2 regions of the Paenibacillus sp. SAFN-054 genome follow, and region 2 is predicted to be linked to the other one. Evidence: riboswitches for the same ligand, from Rfam matches in the RefSeq annotation. Region 2 holds a riboswitch; the other holds the start of a gene.
The links. A riboswitch is a leader RNA that binds a small molecule or an ion and turns the genes downstream of it on or off. The one in region 2 is predicted to bind FMN.

Region 1 (9,976 bases), on a different contig from region 2:
TCGTCAATACGCCGAAAATGACCGGGACGCCCGTCTTTAGGCTGGTAGCCGCCACGCCTTTGGCCACCTCGTTGCATACGACATCGTAATGGGAGGTTGCGCCGCGGATAACAGTTCCGAGCGTAATGACGGCGTCATACTTGCCGCTTTCGGCCATTTTGCTTGCGATCAAAGGAATCTCAAACGCTCCAGGCACCCAGGCCACATCGATCTCTTCTTCCCCCGCACCATGCCGCTTCAAACCGTCCAGCGCACCGCCGAGCAGCTTGCTTGTAATGAATTCGTTGAAACGTCCTACCACGATACCGTATTTCAAACCGCTGGAAACCAGGTTACCTTCGAAAATATGTGCCATTCCTGTTCAACCTCTCTGATTTGTAATTTATGATTCCATGCTCAGCATATGTCCTAACTTGGCCTGCTTGGTCTGCAGGTAACGGCTGTTGTCCTCTCGCGCCTCCATTTGGATCGGGACGCGCTCAACGACCTCCAGTCCATGGCCTTCAAGGCCTTTGATCTTTCGAGGGTTGTTGGTTAACAGGCGAATGTGCCGGACACCGAGATCCTTCAGCATTTGCGCCCCGATTCCGTAATCGCGAAGATCCGCCGGGAAGCCCAGCTTAAGATTAGCATCCACCGTATCCAGACCCTGCTCCTGCAGCTCATATGCCTTCAGCTTATTGATGAGACCGATTCCCCGGCCCTCCTGCCGCATGTAGAGCAGCACGCCCGATCCCTCTTCCTCGATCTGCCGGAGTGCAGCGGCGAACTGCGGGCCGCAATCGCAGCGCAGGGAGTGGAACACGTCGCCTGTTAAGCATTCCGAGTGAACCCGTACCAGCACCGGCTTATCGCTGTCAATTGTGCCTTTGACGAGTGCCAAATGCTCTTTATCATCCACCTCATTGGTATAGGCAATCGCCTGGAAAACGCCGAAATCCGTCGGCATTCGGACCTCTGCAGCCCGGTGTACGAGCTCCTCCCGCTGATTGCGGTAATGGATGAGATCCTGGATGGAAATCAGCTTGAGACCGTGCTTCTTCGCAATCCGCTGCAAGTCAGGCAGCCGGGCCATCGTGCCGTCCTCCTTCATGATCTCGCAGATGACGCCTGCGGGAGCCGCGCCGCTTAGCCGGGCCAAATCTACGGCGGCCTCCGTATGGCCTGCCCGCCGGAGCACGCCTCCGTCCTTGGCGATTAGCGGAAACATGTGACCGGGTCTTCGGAAATCACCCGCTGCCGCTGCGGGATCCGCCAGCGCCTTCGCGGTCACCGAACGCTCGCTCGCGGAAATCCCCGTTGTCGTATGAATGAAATCGACCGAGACCGTAAATGCCGTACCGTGATGATCCGTATTTCGGACCGTCATCGGCGCAAGCTCGAGCGCTTCCGCCCGCTCCCTTGCCAGCGGCACGCACACCAGACCGCGACCCTCCGTGATCATGAAATTGATGACCTCGGGCGTCGCCTTCTCCGCCAGTGCTACAAAGTCTCCCTCGTTCTCACGGTCCTCATCGTCCACCACAATGACGATGTTGCCTGACCGGAGCTCTTCAAGTGCATCTTCGATCCGATCGAATTGAATTGGTTCTGTCATGCCATGTCCCCCCTGTGCCTGAACAATTCTTAGTCTATCGCTTTATGCAAAACCGTTCTCTGCCAACGTCTCCAGGCTGATTCCCTTCGCCTGCTGTCTCTCGGATGCCTCGCTGCGTCCCAGCAGCGCATGGACGTATTTTCCGATAATATCGCATTCGAGGTTTACCACTCTGCCGGGCTCGATGCCGTAAAAGGCGGTTTCCGTCAGCGTGTGCGGAATAACGGATATGCTGAAAGTTTCGCCGTCCGTATCCGCTACGGTAAGACTGACGCCATCCACCGTTACCGAACCCTGCGGAATGATATAGGCGGCCATGTCCGGTCTGTCCGGAGCAATCGAGATGATTACCGCATTTTGTTCCTTCCTGACGCTGCGGACCGTGCCGGTCATATCGGCATGCCCCTGGACCAGGTGTCCTCCAAAACGCCCATTGGCTTTCATGGCCCGCTCCAGGTTCAGACGGCTGCCCGGCTTCAGAAGAGCCAGGTTGGAATGCCGGTAAGTCTGCGGAGTCACGTCGACCGAGAATTCATCCTTGCCTATGTTCGTAGCCGTCAGACAAACCCCGTTTACGGCGATGCTGTCGCCGATCCCGATATCGTCCATAATTTTGGATGCCTTGATAACGAGCACCATGGCTTCTCCGTGCCTCGTGATCCTGCCAAGAATACCGATTTCTTCGACCAATCCGGTAAACATCCAGCCTCATCCTCCTTTCCATTGTCATCATTCAAGAATTCGGCCACACCGGTATGCCTGAGATGCGCACATTGTCGCCGATTTGCTCGACTTCCAGCAAATCCAGCTTCGCGGCGTCTCCCATGCGGTGTATCCCTTCAAAGTGAAAGCTACCCGGAGCATCGGCCCCGCCGACGATTTTTGGAGCGAAGTACAGGATAACCCGGTCTACCAGGCGTTCCTTCAACAGGGAGCCGTTCAGTCTTCCCCCGCCCTCGACGAGAATCGATCCGATCTCCATACGGCCCAGCTCCTGCAGAGCCGCCCGCAGATCCACCCTTGGGCCGCTGCCGCAAGGAAGGATCGTAGCCCCCGCCTGCTCCAGCAGCGCTGCCTTGGCCGGATCCGCCTGATTTGTCGTCAGGACAATAACCGGCGCAAGACCGCCACGGATAACCTTGGCATCCGGCAGAAGGGCTAGCCTTGAGTCCACGATGATTCGTATCGGATGCAGGCCGTCCACGCCGTCATGCCTTGTCGTCAATGAGGGATCATCGGCCTGAACCGTTCCGATGCCCACCATGATGGCCTGATGGCGGTGCCGGAGGCTGTGTACCTGAAGTCTCGCCTCCTCATTCGTGATCCACTTGCTGTCTCCCGTATCCGTGGCGATCTTCCCATCTAGCGTACTGGCCGTTTTGATCGTTACGAAGGGCATCCCTGTCGTGATATACTTCGCGAACTTTTCATTCTGCCGAAGTGCTCTTTCCCGCAAGACACCAACCTCTACTTCGATTCCGCTCTGCCTTAACCTTGCAATTCCCGTACCTGCAACCCGAGGATTCGGATCTTCGCAGGCAACCACGACCCGCTTGACCTTGGCCTTCACCAGCAGCTCGCAGCAGGGCGGCGTTCTGCCATAGTGGCTGCACGGCTCCAGCGTAACGTATACCGTGCTGCCATCTGCCTTGTCGCCGGCCATTTGTACGGCGTGCACCTCGGCATGCCCGCTTCCCCGCTGCAGATGCGTTCCCAAGCCGACGACCGCCCCATGGCTCACGATCACGCAGCCCACGACCGGATTGATTCCCGTCTGCCCTTGGGCGCGTTCAGCCATTTCCAATGCCAGTGCCATATAGAATTCGTCGTTCACTACCGGCTCCATGCCTGATTGAACCTCCTCTCCTGGTGAACTGCAACAAAAAAAGCCCTCCGGATCACATCCGGGGGCAGTCTGAGAGTATGTTGAAGACACGCAAATAAAGCTTCCGTCCTCTGCCGGACGGTTCCCGCATACAGGAACGGCAAATAACAGTGCCAATCATCCCGCACATGGCATCGGCAAAGCAAGGCAAATCAAACCCGCCTTCTGCCTGCAACCTGCAAGTGCGTGAAAAAAGACACGTAGCCTCAGCTTTATTGGCGGCCTCGCATGCACGATATGTACCATGCGCTTCCTCTCCTTCTCCCATCCAGACTTTACTGTCGGTCCCGGATTTACACCAGGTCCACCGTCCGCCAAGCTTCACAGCCTCGCGTCCGGGTCACGGACTGAGATGCCGCCGATTCATGGCCCTAAGCCAGGAAGCAACCTGCATCATCACCGCCGGTAGGGAATTTCACCCAACCCCGAAGGATCAACCAATATTTGCTTATGAAAGAAAACTTACCTGAATCGTCAGTCGGCTTTCTTAAAGGAATGGTAACATCGGTTTTCCTAAAATGCAACCCCTCCACCTCCGTCCCCGACCTGAGCATGCAGCGCAAAAAGCCACCTTTCTCCTGCAGCGGCAGGAAAAAAGCGGCTCTTTCGGCCGAGCGGAAATGAAGTTTTTTCCTTTATTCCGCTCCGATTTGATTGTAATTACTCAGCGTCCCACACCTTAACTTCTTTCATGCGGTCGCCTTGCTTCACGGCATCGATGAGTTCCATGCCTTTGGTCACTTTGCCGAACACGGTGTGCACGCCATCAAGATGCGGCTGCGGCTCGTACACGATGAAGAACTGGCTGCCGCCGGTGTTGCGTCCGGCATGCGCCATCGACAATACGCCTTTGGTATGCTTCGTTGTGTTTGTAGCGGTTTCGCAATCGATCGTGTACCCTGGGCCGCCCATTCCGTTGCCGTTCGGACATCCGCCTTGAGCGACAAAGCCCGGAATGACGCGGTGGAAGGACAATCCGTTGTAAAAGCCGGAGTTTGCCAGCTTTTCAAAGTTTGCTACTGTGTTCGGTGCTTCTTCTGGCAGAAATTCTATTTCAACAACTCCACCATTTTCGAGTTCAATCGTACCCTTTTTCATGCAGAATCACTTCCTAATCGATATTTTTAGTAAGGGGCCCGAAGGGCCTGTCCTTTTTTCATCTCGCTTCTGATTGTATCTTACTTTACTGCCTTTTTGCAATTGGATAGAACGCTCTTCTGATGATCCATGAATCTGTCTGCTCTGCTCATAACTCGAAAGCTCGGCGGTTTCGCCAACTTGCAAGCAGCACAAAAAGGATCATTTCCGCATTCCCCAACACAGAAATGATCCTTTTTGCGTTTTTGTTCTTCACCAATTCTTGCTTTGCTGCCGGCTGTCCTATTTCAGAACAGCCTGCTTGCTGATCCGCTCAGGCACCATGTCGTTGCCGATGATATCCTGAAGCGTTTCGCGGCGCACGACCAGATCGCTTTCGCCCTGATTCACGAATACGACCGCCGGGCGGCGAATCCGGTTGTAGTTGCTGGCCATGGAATAGTTGTACGCTCCCGTGCAGGAGACAGCCAGCAAATCACCGCTGTTCACCTTAGGCAGGTCCAGATCCCAGATCAGCATGTCACCGCTCTCGCAGCACTTCCCGGCAACGGAAACCGTTTCTGTGGCAGACTCGTTGGCACGGTTCGCGAGCACAGCTTCGTACTTCGATTCATACAAAGCAGGGCGCGGATTATCCGTCATGCCTCCGTCGACGGCCACATATTTGCGGACGCCTGGAATATCCTTGCTAGTTCCTACAGTGTACAGTGTCGTTCCGGCATCTCCGACGATGCTGCGGCCCGGCTCGACCCAAATTTCAGGCAGCTCGGCGGACCATCCGGTAAAATGCGTTTTAACCGCATCGGTGATCGCTTGAACATACTGCGAAACTTCAAGCGGCGTGTCGCCATCGACATAACGAATGCCGAAACCCCCGCCCAGGTTGACCACTTGGAAGCTTACGCCGAGTTCTCCGTGAACCCGCTGCGCGAATTCAGCCACTCGTTGGACAGCCATCTCAAAGCCTTCCACCTCGAAAATCTGCGACCCGATGTGCGAATGCACGCCGAGCAAATCCAGGTTGGATTGTTCGGATGCAAGCTTTACGGCTTCAAACGCGGATCCGTTTCCGATATCAAACCCGAATTTCGAATCGGTTTGACCGGTCGAGATGTATTCATGCGTATGGGCTTCAACCCCTGGCGTTACACGAAGCAAAATCTGAACGCGCACATTTTTCTCCGCTGCCACGGCATTGAGGAGATGAAGCTCCACCAAGTTGTCCACAACGAAGCAGCCGATTTCGGCATCGATTGCCATTTCGATTTCTTCGAGCGTCTTATTGTTGCCGTGGAAATGAATTCGCTTGGCCGGAAATCCTGCCTGCAATGCCGTGTACAACTCTCCGTCGGAAACGACGTCGAGCGACATGCCTTCCTGATCCGCGATACGGCACATGGCCATGACGCAGAACGCTTTGCTCGCATAAGCGACCTGGAATTTCAATCCCGATGCGCGGAAAGCGGACACGTACTGCTGGCAGCGCTGGCGCACAAGCTCTTCATCAACGATATAGAGCGGCGTTCCATATTTGGCTTTGAGATCCGTAACGTCGCATCCGCCGATTTCCAGATGCCCTGCTGCATTTATTTGACTTGTACCATGTAAGAACATATTCAGCATCCCTTCGCTTTCTATGGAACATGTATAGATTCCATCTGAACTTTTACATCAGTATAACAGAAGGTGGAAGAGAATGAATGGATTTTTATGCACAACATTTGTATTTTCCTACGATTGCTCGGTATTATCCGGATTAGGCGCCATGCGCGTGTTATCCCGCGTTTTGTTGAAGGATGGCCTTTTCTTGGATTCAAGCAGCGGAAAACGAAATAATACGCTGGCCAGCGCCTTTGCATTAAAAGGTATAAACGGCCACAAATAAGATGAATTGTACGACCGGTGCAGCGTTAACAGCAGGATTAACAGCGTCGTGCCGACAACGAAGCCTTGGACCTTGAAGATCGCCACGGCAACCAGAAGGACCAGCCTTACCATCCGGTTCGCAAGGCCCAGCTCATAGCTCGGCGTTGCAAACATTCCTATGGCGGCCACAGCCATATAGAGCACGACTTCATTCACGAACAATCCCGTTTTGACGGCAATATCGCCGACCAGGATCGCTGCAATCAAGCCCATTGCGGAAGCGAGCGGCGTCGGAGTATGAACCGCCGCCAGGCGGAGCAGATCCACCCCGAACTCAACCATCAGGAATTGGGCGATAATAGGAATATCCCCTTTATCATGCGGACCGATAAAATTCAGAAATGCCGGCTTCAGCTCCGGATTGATGACCATCAGCATCCACAGCGGGAGCAGGAACATGGAGGCAAATACCCCGAGAAATCGTACCCACCTCAAATACGTTCCCATAAAGGGGGTCTGCCGGTTCTCTTCCGCATGCTGACATAGATCGAAGAAAGTCGTCGGCATGATCATCACGCTTGGCGAGGTATCCACAAATACGGCAACGCGGCCTTCCAGCAGGTGGGAGGCAACAACGTCCGGCCGTTCGGAGTAGCGGACGAGCGGATACGGATGCCAACCCTTGTTGATAATGGCTTCTTCAAGCTGCTTATCGGCAAGCGGCAGCCCTTCGATATCAAGCCCCTTGATTTTTTCGCGGATGGAATCGACCTGAACTTTGTCAACGATGTCGTCAATATATGCGATGCACACGTCCGTGCGTGTGCGCCTGCCTACCTGAACCAGATCGCTTTTGAGTCCGGGATCCCGAAGCCGTCTGCGCACCAGCGCCACATTGCTCAGCAGCGTCTCAGTAAATCCGTCCCTCGCGCCGCGGACGACCCTCTCGATGCTCGGCTCTTCCGGACTGCGGACGGGGAAGGTGCGGGTATCCATCACAATGGCCGCATGCTCACCTTCAATAAATAAGGCGGACATCCCCATCAGCACTTTATTGATTGTCGAGCTTAGTTTCTTCTCCACTTCCACCTGGACATGCGGAATATAGCAATGAAAAAAGGATTGGAGAGCATCCGCGGATAGCTCGTCCGCTGACAGATAGGTAAGCCGCTTCAGGATTTCCAGCATAATATTGTCCTTGGCAAAGCCGTTGACGAAGAACAGGCCCGTTTTCTGCCCGGCAAGCGTCATTTCCCGGAAGACGATGTCAAACGAGCTTCCCAGCCCCACCACTTCTTTCAGCGTCTCCTTCGTTCGGTCCAGGCTGTCCGATACGTCATCGCTGCGCTGCCAGTAAATGACCGACTCCTCGACTGAATCCGAATGCTCAGACTCCCGCTTCTGCTCCTGTGCCTTTAACGCCCCCTTGCCCTTCTCCGGCTGTCCTTCTCCAGGAGACTTTTTCTCGTCCTCCTTCCGGCTTGCCCGCGCCTCTTCCTGGCCGCCCGGATCGTCTTTCTGCTTCCCCCCTCTTTCCTGGTCCCGGTCCTCCGTATACTGCTGCATCAGCATCGTCAGTTCGGACGAATCCTCCAGGCTCTTCAGCTCTTTCTCTTGCTCATGCTTGTCCATGTGTCCACCCGCACCTTTCGTTTCTTACTTTCTGTAAATAAACCAATCAAACAGGGAGCCTGCCACCTTGCCTGTCACCATTGCCATCAGCAGCCCGAAGAGATAATGGATCATCCGCAGTCTTTTCGCCAAGATCGGCAGAACGTTCAGCACTTCGGTGAGCGCTGCGGCCAGCAGCCCGACGAAGATGCCGTTGAACAGACCGACGATAAATCCGGACCAGCCACCGAGCGACAGCTTCCAGTTCCAAAAATCAAAAACAGTGCCCAGAAGCGATCCTGTCACCATCGCGCCTTCATACCAATGAACCTGGTGATACGACCTCGTCAATTGAGCCAGCCGCGGAATCATATCCAGAACGATAAACAGGGCGATGACGCCGCCACCCACCGCAATGCCGCCCGCAATGCCCAGCAGAATCTGAACCGTCCATCCCAATATGGCATTCAATGCTTGTCACCTGGGTTTTTCGGGTTTTTCTTCAGCTTTTTATATTCCTGGGCGACAACGTACTGGTCGATATTTTCCTGGTAAAGATACATCTCCACTTCCAGAGGAGTAGGCTCCTCATTCCATTTTTTCTTGAACAAGTGATTGAAAAAGACCACCATGCCAAAGCCGATGCCAAAAGAATAGGCCGTCTGAAACAAGTAAGGATGTTCGTCCCGCTTGCCTGTCAGCATCTCCACCGTCCGGATTTGAACCTCCTGCATATTGACGTCCGCATGGAAATTCATAATCGTGAGAGCCGATCCGAAGAACAGCAGCAGCCATACGAGCAAAAAGAGCACTACCGATGGCTTTTTGGGCTTGTTGACAACCTCTACCAGGACATGATGCTGCCCGATCGGTTCGATTCTGGCGCCAGGAATCAGCTCCTGAACCTTGGGAATAATCTGCATCAGGTCAATAAGCAGCAGATTTCCGTCCCAAGTATGCGGCTCTACCAGTTCGAGATGGCGAAGCGGAGCCTCCCACTGCGGGTCGCTAAGTATCCGGGCGACATGCCCGAGTGTTACAATCCTTCCTTGGGTTATCGGCACTCGGCTGCGCAGCTGCAGGTACACCGTAGGTACCGGATCTGGAGACATTCCTACCACTCCTTTGACGGATCAATGACGTTAGTATAGGAAAATCCTTCGTTTTCTAATCAAGAGGTGCAATTAAGGCCAGAAAATGGATCGACCAGAGTTCCCCGCGCATCTGACCCAAGACATTTTTACGGGTTGCAGAACCCTTATAAGCCAAGAACGCCGGCAAACGCAAAAACGGACCCGCCAGGGGGCTTAGCCCCTGACGAGTCCGCTTACGTTCACTGCGCAATCTGATCCCGGATCAGCTGCAATATTTTCTTCTCGAGACGCGACACCTGAACCTGGGATATCCCGAGCCTTGAGGCAACCTCGGACTGGGTCTGATCCCGGTAGTACCTGAGATATACGATCAGTTTTTCGCGTTCGGACAGACCGTCAATCGCTTCGTTCAACGCCAGCTTGTCGAACCACTTCTCCTGGGAATCATCCGCAATCTGATCCATTAAGGTAATCGGGTCTCCATCATTTTCAAACACCGTTTCATGAATGGAGGTCGGGGGCTTGTTCGCCTCCTGCGCGAAAACCACTTCCTCGGGAGTTACTCCGAGTTCATCGGCCACCTCTTTGACCGTCGGCAGGCGGTCCAGGTGCTTCGAGAGCTCGTCCTTTTTCTTCCGGACCTTGTTGGCCATTTCCTTCAGGGAACGGCTGACTTTGAGCGTGCCGTCATCCCGCAGGAAGCGCTGGATTTCTCCGATGATCATCGGTACGGCATAGGTCGAGAATTTGACATCGTAGCTTAAATCGAACTTATCAACAGACTTCAGCAGACCGATACAGCCGATCTGAAACAGATCCTCCGGC
Region 2 (9,976 bases):
GGTGATGGGCAGCCTGTCCGCAAGCGCAAGACGCAAGGCGGAGGCCGGAGAATTCGATTCGCAGATCATAAACTATGCCCATCCCGGCGACGTCGTAGGCAGCGGTACGCTGGGAGGATACGACCGCCATGTGGGTTCGACCTATTATGTGGATTCCAATTACGAGGATGCGAACGAAGGCGTCAGCTTGCTCGACAAGGTGAAGAATACGTTCGGCGGACCCAATTACCATAGCCTGAAGCGATATAAATTCGATGAGAATGGTTATATCAAAAATCCTCTGTACGATGACCAGACCGGGGAACGGGTTGACGGTGCGCCGCGAATGCCTGATTCCTTCGGGATGATGGAAATGACTGCCTACGAAAAAATGCAGAGATTTGCCAAGATGGCCGCGATGGGGGGAGCCGGCGGCGGATTGATCAGGGTCACTCCCGAAGAGCTGAGCAGCGTTGCGGAAAAATGGAGCCGGAATGCGCAGCAGATCAGTGCCGATATGCAGACCGTCCGGGCGAAGCTGATGAAGTATATGCATTCCAGCCACAGCCGCAGATTGCAGCCGCTGGTGGAGCAGCTGGACGCTTCCATTGCCGAGCTGACCCAGTGGCATGTGCAGCAAACGACGACGTTCCTGGGCTTTATCCAGTTGAAGGCGGAGCAGTTTCAGCAGGCGGATGCATCTAACAACGGAATCATATCGGGATAACGAAGGGAGGATAACAGGTGAACGGCGAAATCCTTGTGGAGCTGGACGATCTGCTTCAGGCAGAGCGGGAGCTCAGCTGGCTGCTTGGCCGAATCCAATCCGACGAGCAGGAGGCGCGAAGCCTCTATCAAAGGCTGGATGAATGGGCCGGCCAATCGGCGAACGTGACGCGCGACTACGTAGAAACCTTTTTTACGGGCCTGTCGGGGCGCATACGTTCGATCGAGCAGCAGAAAGCGGAGCTGATCCGGTATGTGCAGGTCATGAAGCAGGCGGACGGCATGCGGTAATATTCATTGGGTGTGACATATTAAAAGGACTGCTTCCGTCAGGAGAACCTGAGGCAGCAGTCCTTTCTCATGGAGGGGCGCGAGGTCCGGCATGGTCGATTGAAAATTTTGATGGCTGGGAAAAAATCGTTATTAAAAAATCCGACACTATGACTGAGATATGTGCTATACTATCGTAAGTAACCATTGTGATGGCTTTAACATACGATGATGTGAAATCATGGTATGATCTGATTAACCAATACTAAAAATATGAATATGGATCTTCGGGGTAAGGTGAAATTCCTGACCGGCGGTGAGCGTCCTTTGCCTTTATGGCAGACAGACGTCAAGCCCGCGACTCGCTGTTTTGGATTTATGATAAGCAGCGACTGACCTGGTGAGATTCCAGGGCCGACGGTAAAGTCCGGATGGGAGAAGATCAAAGAAATAGGTTTGTCCGAAATTTTATCATTTCGGCAGGCTTATTTGATCAGCCCCCGTAGTGTCGAGTTATGTCGATATGCGGGGGTTTTCCAATGTTGACTCCGTATTCAGGCAAGGGGATCAAGAAAATGGAAAACGTAAGCAGCAAGATCAAGTTGAAACCCGCCGCGCGCAAGCAGGCGGACCGTCCGAAAACCGGCTTTTGGCTGGTCGTTCTCGGGGCGGCATTATGGGGGGCGGATCCGCTCTTCCGGATTATCCTTCTCCGGGAGCATATCACGCCGACGCAGATTGTTCTGCTCGAACATCTCGTTATCGCGCTGTTCGTGGCACCGGTATTATGGAAGCATCGTGCCGAAATGAAAGGACTCAAAATGCGCCACATCGGCGCGCTGCTGTTCCTGTCCTGGGGCGGCTCGGCGATTGCAACGATACTCTTTACGCTCGGACTGACCCACGGGAATTTGAACGCGGTGCTGCTGCTGCAGAAGCTGCAGCCGATATTCGCCATTCTCATGGCGCGCATGCTGCTGAAGGAAAAGCTCCCGAAACAGTTCGGCTTTCTGCTCGTTCTTGCTTTGGCTGGAACGTACCTGCTGACCTTCGGCTTTACATTCCCGTTTGGACATATGAATGATTTCGTCAAAGTAGGGAGCCTGCTCTCCCTTGGCGCGGCAGCGCTTTGGGGCGGTTCCACCGTCATGGGCCGCTTGATGGTCGGCAAAATGGAATACGAAACCGTCACCTCGCTGCGCTTCATCCTGGCCCTGCCTCTGCTTATCGGCATTACGATTAACCAAGGCGATCCGTGGCAGATTCCGACGGGAGCGGGGCCGCTTGCAGCGGTATCCCTCAATCTGCTTGGGCAGGCGCTGCTGCCGGGATTGTTCAGCCTTCTGGTCTATTATAAAGGGCTGACGACAACGAAGGCCTCCGTAGCCACGCTGGCGGAGCTTAGCTTCCCGATGGTCGGCGTCCTGATCAACTGGATCGTCTTCAACGAAGTGGTAACCATCGCCCAGGCTTGCGGATTTGTGCTGATCTGGGCCGCATTGTTCGCTATTTCGCGCCGAAGCGCCGAATAAACGTAAAAGTCTTATGCAGCGTATTCTGAGCCGTCCCGTCATCGGGCGGCCTTTTCTTTTGACGGATGCCAAGAGCGGGGGAAAGCAAACAAAGGATGGAGCCCCGTGCGGGACTCCATCCTTTGTTTGATCCGGCCTCTCATTTGAATGGAAAGAGAGGCCGCGCGTCAGTAAGGAGACTGATAACGTCCGGCTTCTTGGATGACGCGAAACTGCATGCCCTGTTGCTGCACGAGGGACAGGTTGGTTCCCTCTGTGCCGTACCATTCGTAGGCTAGCGCATAACCGGCCTTGCTGTAAGAGGCGAACAGCAGATGAAATTGCTCGGCGCTGATTTCTCCGCCATCGTCCACGCGCCAAGTCGACATCGGATCCTTGCTGCCGACGAAATCCTTGAATACCATACCGCCTTGATCGGCAAGGACCAGGCTGGCAAGCGGTTTGCCGCTCCCCTGGACGAATCGGACGATTCCGATTTGGGTACCGGACGGCGTGGCTGCGATCAGGCTCTGACTGGCCACCTTGCGTTTTTTCGCCTTCTCGATCGCTTGGATGGTCTTCTTACTGAATTTTTCTTTTTGCAGCGATTGAAGGGTGAGCATCGTGTGGCCCTGGAACGCGTTTTTCGTGGCGAGCAGGACGCTCGAATCGCTTGCCAGCTTGCCCGCGGCGGTTACCTTGAACAGTTCTCCTTCGTCATTTTTGAAATTAACGGCATTTTGCCTGCCATCACTTTGATCCGAGCCTTTTTGATGTTTTACATAGCTCACGCTAAACGGTTTGCCCGGCGCATACAGGACGGACACCAGCGTTTTGGGAGCGGGCACTTTCTTCTCCGGATCTCCGGTCAGTCCGAGGATCTGCTTGCCGCTTGAATCGGTGTATCCAAACATGAATTGTTCGGCTCGGAGCTTCCCAAGGGGAGCTTTCACTTTGCTGTCAGTTCCTGTTGCGGCTTTGGATGTCGGGGTCCCCGAAGCTCCGGCGAATGAAGCGAAGACCGAAAAGCAGAGCATGAGGCTTAGCAGGACGGAGGATATATGCTTTTTCATACTTATAACTCCTTTGACGTTAATTTATTTTGACGTAATTTCATTTATCGATGCGACATTACAGACGATTTTACTACCAAATTGTTGCACCCATTCCAGCATCATCATGCATAAGCCCGCAATGAATTTGTTCCTTGTAAAATATTTTTAAGCCGGTTTGGAGAGGATTAAACTAAATTATTCCAGAATAATGGCGCCGCGAGGAGTCCACGTTTTCCCTCTCCGGTGCTGTGTGCTGCCACCAAATGAGGATATAAAACGGGCGAACAACCTGCCAATTATTGCATAAGAACGCTTTCAGCACATATATTTACATATGTCAGGTTCTGCATTAAAATAAATAAGGCTTTAAGTTGTCGACAAGTATACATTGAACTTCTCAGCGATCGCAGAATTCAAAAAGTCTTGATAGTACCTTGACTTATAGGTCTACAAAAAGGATTGTAAAATGCTTGGCTTCGCAAAAAAATTATTTTTTCGGTCCACCATGAAAACGTTATCTAACACGAGGGCATGAAACGAATGGAACGGCATGGCACGATTATGATAAAATCCTACTAGCGTTTACATTATCGAATCTTGCAAAAAAAAGAGCAGGCTTAGCCTGCGAGCCGCTTTTTGCAGGATCATCAAATAGGAGAGTTGTCTCATGCTGCAGTATCCTTCTGCCTGGTTGCAAAATGCGTCTCTTGGCGAAACAATCGCCTGCGAACTCAGGCTCCGCATCATCAATGGAACCATCAAAACCGGCGAGATCATATCGGAGAATTGGGTGGCGTCCGAATTCGGCACAAGCCGCTCCCCGGTCCGTGAGGCGTTAAAGGCGCTGTCCGGCGAAGGGCTGATCCGCCTGGAGCGCATGGGGGCCGTGGTGCTTGGCTTGAGCATGGACGATGTGGAGGAGCTTTACGACGTCCGCTTTCTCATTGAAAGCTTCGTACAGCAGCGGCTGGCGCAAACGGATGTCACGGAGCTCTTGAGCCATTTGCGGCGGATTGTGGACAAGATGGAGCTGGCGATGAAGCACAACGATGCAGTGGAATTCTCGTATCAGGATTTGTCCTTCCATGAAACGATCATTACCGCGGCCAGTCATAACCGCATTCTGCATTTATGGAAAAGCATTCGTCCGATCGTCATGACCGTGATGCTGATTACGACGGATGAAATCTTTTCCAGAGGGGAAGAGAAGCTGCATACGGTCATTGAAAAACACCACAAAATCATGAAGGGACTGGAGTCCCACAGCACAAACGTGGTGGAGCAGGTGGTCCAGGATTATTTTGCCGATTCCCGGAAGACGCTGCACCGCAGCATTCCAGGCCAATAACCGGTCTTCCTCTTGGGGCCTTGCGCATGTTCGACGGAACATGCCGCTTTAAGTTGTCGACAAGTATACTGGATGGAAATCAAATGTTGGATAAATGGGTATCATATTTAGAACCTATTCATAAATTCACGAAACGTAAAAGGGAGGCATCCGGATGTCCAGTATTTTCGGATTGAGCCACAATTGGACGCTCATTGTTTGGACTTTAATCGCCATTGCATTTTTGATTGTATTTATTGCAAAAATCAAATGGAATCCATTTGTTACGCTTTTGCTGTCCGCTTTGATTCTTGGTTTCCTGACAGGCATGAAACCGCTTGATATCGTCGATTCCGTCACCAGCGGCCTTGGAGGAACGCTCGGGACCATAGCAATCGTTATCGGCCTAGGCACGATGCTCGGGAAGATGATGGCCGAGTCCGGCGGGGCAGAGCAGATCGCGACGACGCTCGTTGACCGTTTCGGCGAGAAGCGCGTGCACTGGGCGATGATGATTGTCGGGTTCATCGTCGGTATTCCCGTATTTTTTGAGGTCGGCGTTATTTTGCTGATTCCGATCATATTTACCGTTGCACGCAAAACGAAAATGTCGCTCCTGCAGATTGGCATTCCGATTCTGGCGGGCTTGTCCACCGTGCACGGCTTGGTTCCGCCGCATCCGGCTCCGATGATTGCGATTGATGCTTTCAAGGCGGATTTGGGTAAAACCATCCTATATTCCCTGATTGTGGGCATTCCAACGGCGATTGTAGCCGGACCGCTTTTCGGCAAATGGATCGGCAAGCGGATTCAGGTGCAGCCGCCGGCAGAGCTAGCAGAACAATTCTCGTCCAGCAGCTCCCGTAAGCTTCCGGGCTTTGGCATTACATTGTTCACAATTCTGCTCCCCGTGATCCTGATGCTGATCGGTTCCATCGCCAAAATTATCGATCCGAACGCCACCAGCGGCTTCACCGTGTTCGCCGAATTTATCGGCCACGAAGTCATCGCGCTGCTGATCGCGGTCGTGTTCTCGTTCTTCTCGCTTGGCTTCTCCCGCGGGTTTACGAAGGATCAGGTGTCCAAGTTTACAAGCGAATGCCTGGCGCCTACGGCAACGATCATTCTGATCATCGGCGGAGGCGGCGCATTCAAGCAGGTGCTCATTAATAGCGGCGTCGGCGAAGCTATTGCCCAAATTGCAACAAGCGCGCACATTAACATTATTTTATTCGCATGGTTCGTGGCTGCCCTGATCCGCGTCGCCACAGGTTCCGCTACAGTGGCTATGACAACGGCTGCAGGAATCGTGGCTCCCGTACTCGCGCTGAGCCCAGGATCGAGCCCTGAACTGGTCGCCCTTGCGACCGGAGCCGGCTCCCTGGTGCTGTCGCATGTCAATGACGCCGGCTTCTGGATGGTCAAGGAATTCTTCAATATGTCCGTGCCGCAGACGCTGAAATCCTGGACCGTGATGGAAACGCTGCTGTCGGTGGTTGGACTTATCATTATCATGGCAATCAGCCTGTTTGTATAAGCAGGCGTTAGTGATTGGGAAAGAGGGTTGAAACATGGGCAGTCAAATGATGATCGGCATCGATATTGGAACGACGAGCACAAAAGCCGTTTTGTTCGAAGAGAACGGAAAGGTCGTAGCTAAGGGCAGCGAGGGGTACCCTCTGCATACCCCGACGTCGTCGATCGCCGAGCAGGATCCGGATCAGATCTTTACGGCAGTGATCCATTCAGTCAAGCAGGTGATGGAGAATAGCGGAACGCGGCCCGAGCAGGTCATGTTCGTGTCCTTCAGTTCGGCGATGCATAGCGTGATTCCCGTGGACGTAGACGGCAAACCGCTGATGAACTGCATTACGTGGGCGGACAATCGCAGCGCGGAGTGGTCGGACAAGCTGAAGAAGGAATGGAACGGGCATGAGATTTACCTGCGGACAGGGACTCCGATTCATCCGATGTCCCCTTTGACCAAACTGATATGGCTGCGTCACGATAAGCCGGACATCTTCGGCAAGACGAACAAATTCATCTCCATTAAGGAATATGTATTTGCGAAGCTGTTTAATCAATATATCATCGATTACTCGATCGCATCCTCGACGGGCATGTTCAACTTGGAACAGCTGACCTGGGACGAGGAGGCGCTTCAGGTTGCCGGCATCACCGCGGACAAGCTGTCACAGCCGGTTCCGACGACGCATGCGGTTACCGGTCTGCATCCGGTGTTTGCGGACGAGATGGGGCTTCTGGCTTCGACGCCGTTCATCGTCGGGGCAAGCGACGGCGTCTTGTCGAATCTCGGCGTGGATGCGATCGAACCGGGGGTCGTGGCCGCAACGATCGGAACAAGCGGCGCGATCCGCACCGTCGTGGACCGTCCGGTAACAGATCCGAAAGGCCGCATTTTCTGCTATGCGCTGACGGATAAGATGTGGGTCATCGGCGGGCCGGTCAACAATGGCGGCATGCTTTTTCAATGGGTACGTGACGAGTTTGCCGCCTCCGAGGTGGAGACGGCCAAGCGTCTTGGCCTCGACTCCTACGACCTGTTAACTCGGATCGCGGAGCAGGTGAGCCCGGGTTCGGACGGCCTGCTCTTCCATCCCTACTTGACAGGTGAGCGGGCACCGCTCTGGAACCCGGATGCGCGCGGATCCTTCTTCGGCCTCACGATGCACCACCGGAAAGAGCATATGATCCGCGCGGTGCTGGAAGGCGTTATATTCAATATGTACACCGTGCTGCTGGCGATGGAAGAAATTATCGGGCGTCCGACGAAGATCCATGCCACAGGCGGATTCTCCCGTTCACCGCTTTGGCGGCAGATGATGGCCGATATTTTCGATCAGGAAGTAATCGTGCCGGAGAGCTATGAAAGCTCCTGTCTGGGCGCGGTCGTGCTTGGCCTGTATGCCCTCGGCAAAACGGATTCGCTTGGCATCGTATCCGGCATGGTCGGCTCCACCCACCAGCATAAGCCGGTGAAGGAAAGTGCACATGTATATCATCAGCTGCTCCCGATCTTTATCCAAATCTCGCGCAAGCTGGAGGAGGAATACCGGGCCATCGCGGAGTTTCAGCGGCAGATATTCTAACCGGGTGGCAGCAGCCGCATAGAAAAGCCTGTATGACGCAGTCGTCATGCAGGCTTTTTTGGCGTTATACGAAAAAAGTTGAAAATAATGGTTGCCAAATCAAAAATCTTGAAAGATAATTAATCGCGTAAATTATAGGCCTTAAGATGTGGTTCTGAAGACGCTGATCTTAAGCCAAGTAAGCTTCAATACGTACATAAGCTGTACAAAATCAGTTAAAGGGAGAGCGTGTCAAATGAAAAAGATTTGCCCGAATTGTCAACATCCGAACGACTACGGGAATTTTTGCGAGAAATGCGGAACGAGATTAACCGATCATGAAGGTGCGGCGCGGCAAGAGACGGCTGCTTCGTCCGAGGGGCAGGCTTATGGCACACCCGGTTATGGAAGCCAGGGTTCCGCAGGAACGCCGTCTGCGGGACAAGCATATCTGGAAAATGCCAAGCAGGTGTCCAAGCTGTATTTCGGCTATTTTGCCGATGTGATGAAAAAACCGCTCGCTTATGCAAATAACACCGGCCGGGAGCAGTTCGTGAATGCGCTCATAACGATCGGCATTTTCTCGCTCATTATCCCGCTGATGATGTATCTTGGGTTCCATGATTATGCGAGATTGATCGGCGAAGGCGCTTTTGTGAAAATCGTCCTGAAACCCTTTGTCGGTTACGTAGTTTTCATGATGCTGCTAGTGGCGTATACGTATCTGGCCGTAAAACTGTCCAAGGTCCAGGCCAGTTTTCAGGATGTGGCAGGAAGGTTTGGTGCTCTGCTGGTGCCTTTTACATGCAGCTTCCTCGTTGCTTTCGTGCTGGCACTGCTGGACGCGGAGATTTCCGTCTATTTCCTCTTGATCGGCTTTATCGGCTCGCTGTTTACGGTGCCAGCGCTCGTGATCAACAGCTTTAACAAGGACAGCCGCACCGGACTCGATACGGTATATGGGACGGTGTTGACCTATGTCTTGACGTTCATCACGCTGTATATCATGGGCAAGATTCTGCTCAGCTCGATTCAAGGCATGATGTTCAGCGGCTTATCGCCGTTCATGTAGGAAGAATAGCATTTTTCAGTATATTTGCGAAAGGTTGAAGCAGCATGGCTTATTGTAAAGAGTGCGGGTCGCAGCTTTCGGAGCAGAGCAATTTTTGCAGAGAATGCGGGGGCCGGGTTCAGGATCCGATTGTCGCCGTCAGCCCGGGGGCGGAGCCTGCACCCCCTTCTGGAGCGCCCGTTCGAATGTCCGGAAGATCAAAAATATGGCTGTTGTCCGTGATCGTGTTCATCATTCTCTGTACGGCGGCCTATAAGATGGGGGAGCATTTCACGAGCAAGGAACGCCTGATCGGTAAGCTTGAGACGGCCCTGAATCATAAAGATATGAAGAAAGCGGCGTCGCTTCTCGTTTCGGCCGATCCGAAGCTTGACGTCAACGAAAAGACGCTCGCGGCATTCGGGGATTATCTGGAGAGCGAGCCCGATGAGCGTAAAAGGCTGATTCAGGATTTGAACGGGCAAGCCGAAGCGTTGGACCGCAGCAAAGACGGGGATGCGGATGTGTACAGGGGATGGGTTCACCTGGAGAAGAAGGGGAAAACGTTCTTGGTATACGATCATTACCGCCTTGTGCTGGAACCGGTGTTCATTACGCTGGAGACGAATTATGTGAACGCGGAGCTGTATGTCGGCAACCAGCTTGTGGGCACAGCCGACAAACCGGATTATGAACAGAAGTTTGGCCCTTACCTGCCGGGAAAATATACGATTGCCGCGAAATTGAAAACGGATTTGGTGGACCTGGTCCATTCCGAGGATATTACCCTGCTGGATGCGGATGCCGATTACAGTGCCTCGCTGCTGCTGGACGGTGAAGAAGTGACCGTCGATACGGGGCTGGGCGATGCCCAGGGCGTGAAGGGAAGCGTCATCATCAACGGCAAAGATACGGGAATCGATCCCTACCGGCAGGCCACATTCGGCCCCGTGACCACGGACGGTTCG

Region 1: another riboswitch for FMN. It lies ahead of ribD (bifunctional diaminohydroxyphosphoribosylaminopyrimidine deaminase/5-amino-6-(5-phosphoribosylamino)uracil reductase RibD); the one in region 2 lies ahead of ACTHPM_RS22845 (DMT family transporter).

What each region holds. Positions count from the first base shown of each region.
Region 1 is NZ_JBQCKS010000001.1:1,936,078-1,946,053, forward strand. Features, by position in the region: gene ribH (6,7-dimethyl-8-ribityllumazine synthase) at 1-355, opposite strand, end outside; gene ACTHPM_RS08755 (bifunctional 3,4-dihydroxy-2-butanone-4-phosphate synthase/GTP cyclohydrolase II) at 383-1,597, opposite strand; gene ribE (riboflavin synthase) at 1,640-2,299, opposite strand; gene ribD (bifunctional diaminohydroxyphosphoribosylaminopyrimidine deaminase/5-amino-6-(5-phosphoribosylamino)uracil reductase RibD) at 2,331-3,443, opposite strand; FMN riboswitch at 3,735-3,919, opposite strand; gene ACTHPM_RS08770 (peptidylprolyl isomerase) at 4,143-4,580, opposite strand; gene lysA (diaminopimelate decarboxylase) at 4,863-6,194, opposite strand; gene ACTHPM_RS08780 (spore germination protein) at 6,312-8,078, opposite strand; gene ACTHPM_RS08785 (stage V sporulation protein AB) at 8,103-8,528, opposite strand; gene ACTHPM_RS08790 (stage V sporulation protein AA) at 8,525-9,169, opposite strand; gene sigF (RNA polymerase sporulation sigma factor SigF) at 9,391-9,976, opposite strand, start outside.
Region 2 is NZ_JBQCKS010000005.1:354,037-364,012, reverse strand. Features, by position in the region: gene ACTHPM_RS22855 (lipase family protein) at 1-706, shown strand, start outside; gene ACTHPM_RS22850 (hypothetical protein) at 724-996, shown strand; FMN riboswitch at 1,255-1,422, shown strand; gene ACTHPM_RS22845 (DMT family transporter) at 1,551-2,507, shown strand; gene ACTHPM_RS22840 (hypothetical protein) at 2,675-3,559, opposite strand; gene ACTHPM_RS22835 (GntR family transcriptional regulator) at 4,212-4,889, shown strand; gene ACTHPM_RS22830 (GntP family permease) at 5,044-6,405, shown strand; gene gntK (gluconokinase) at 6,440-7,978, shown strand; gene ACTHPM_RS22820 (zinc ribbon domain-containing protein) at 8,214-9,029, shown strand; gene ACTHPM_RS22815 (zinc ribbon domain-containing protein) at 9,215-9,976, shown strand, end outside.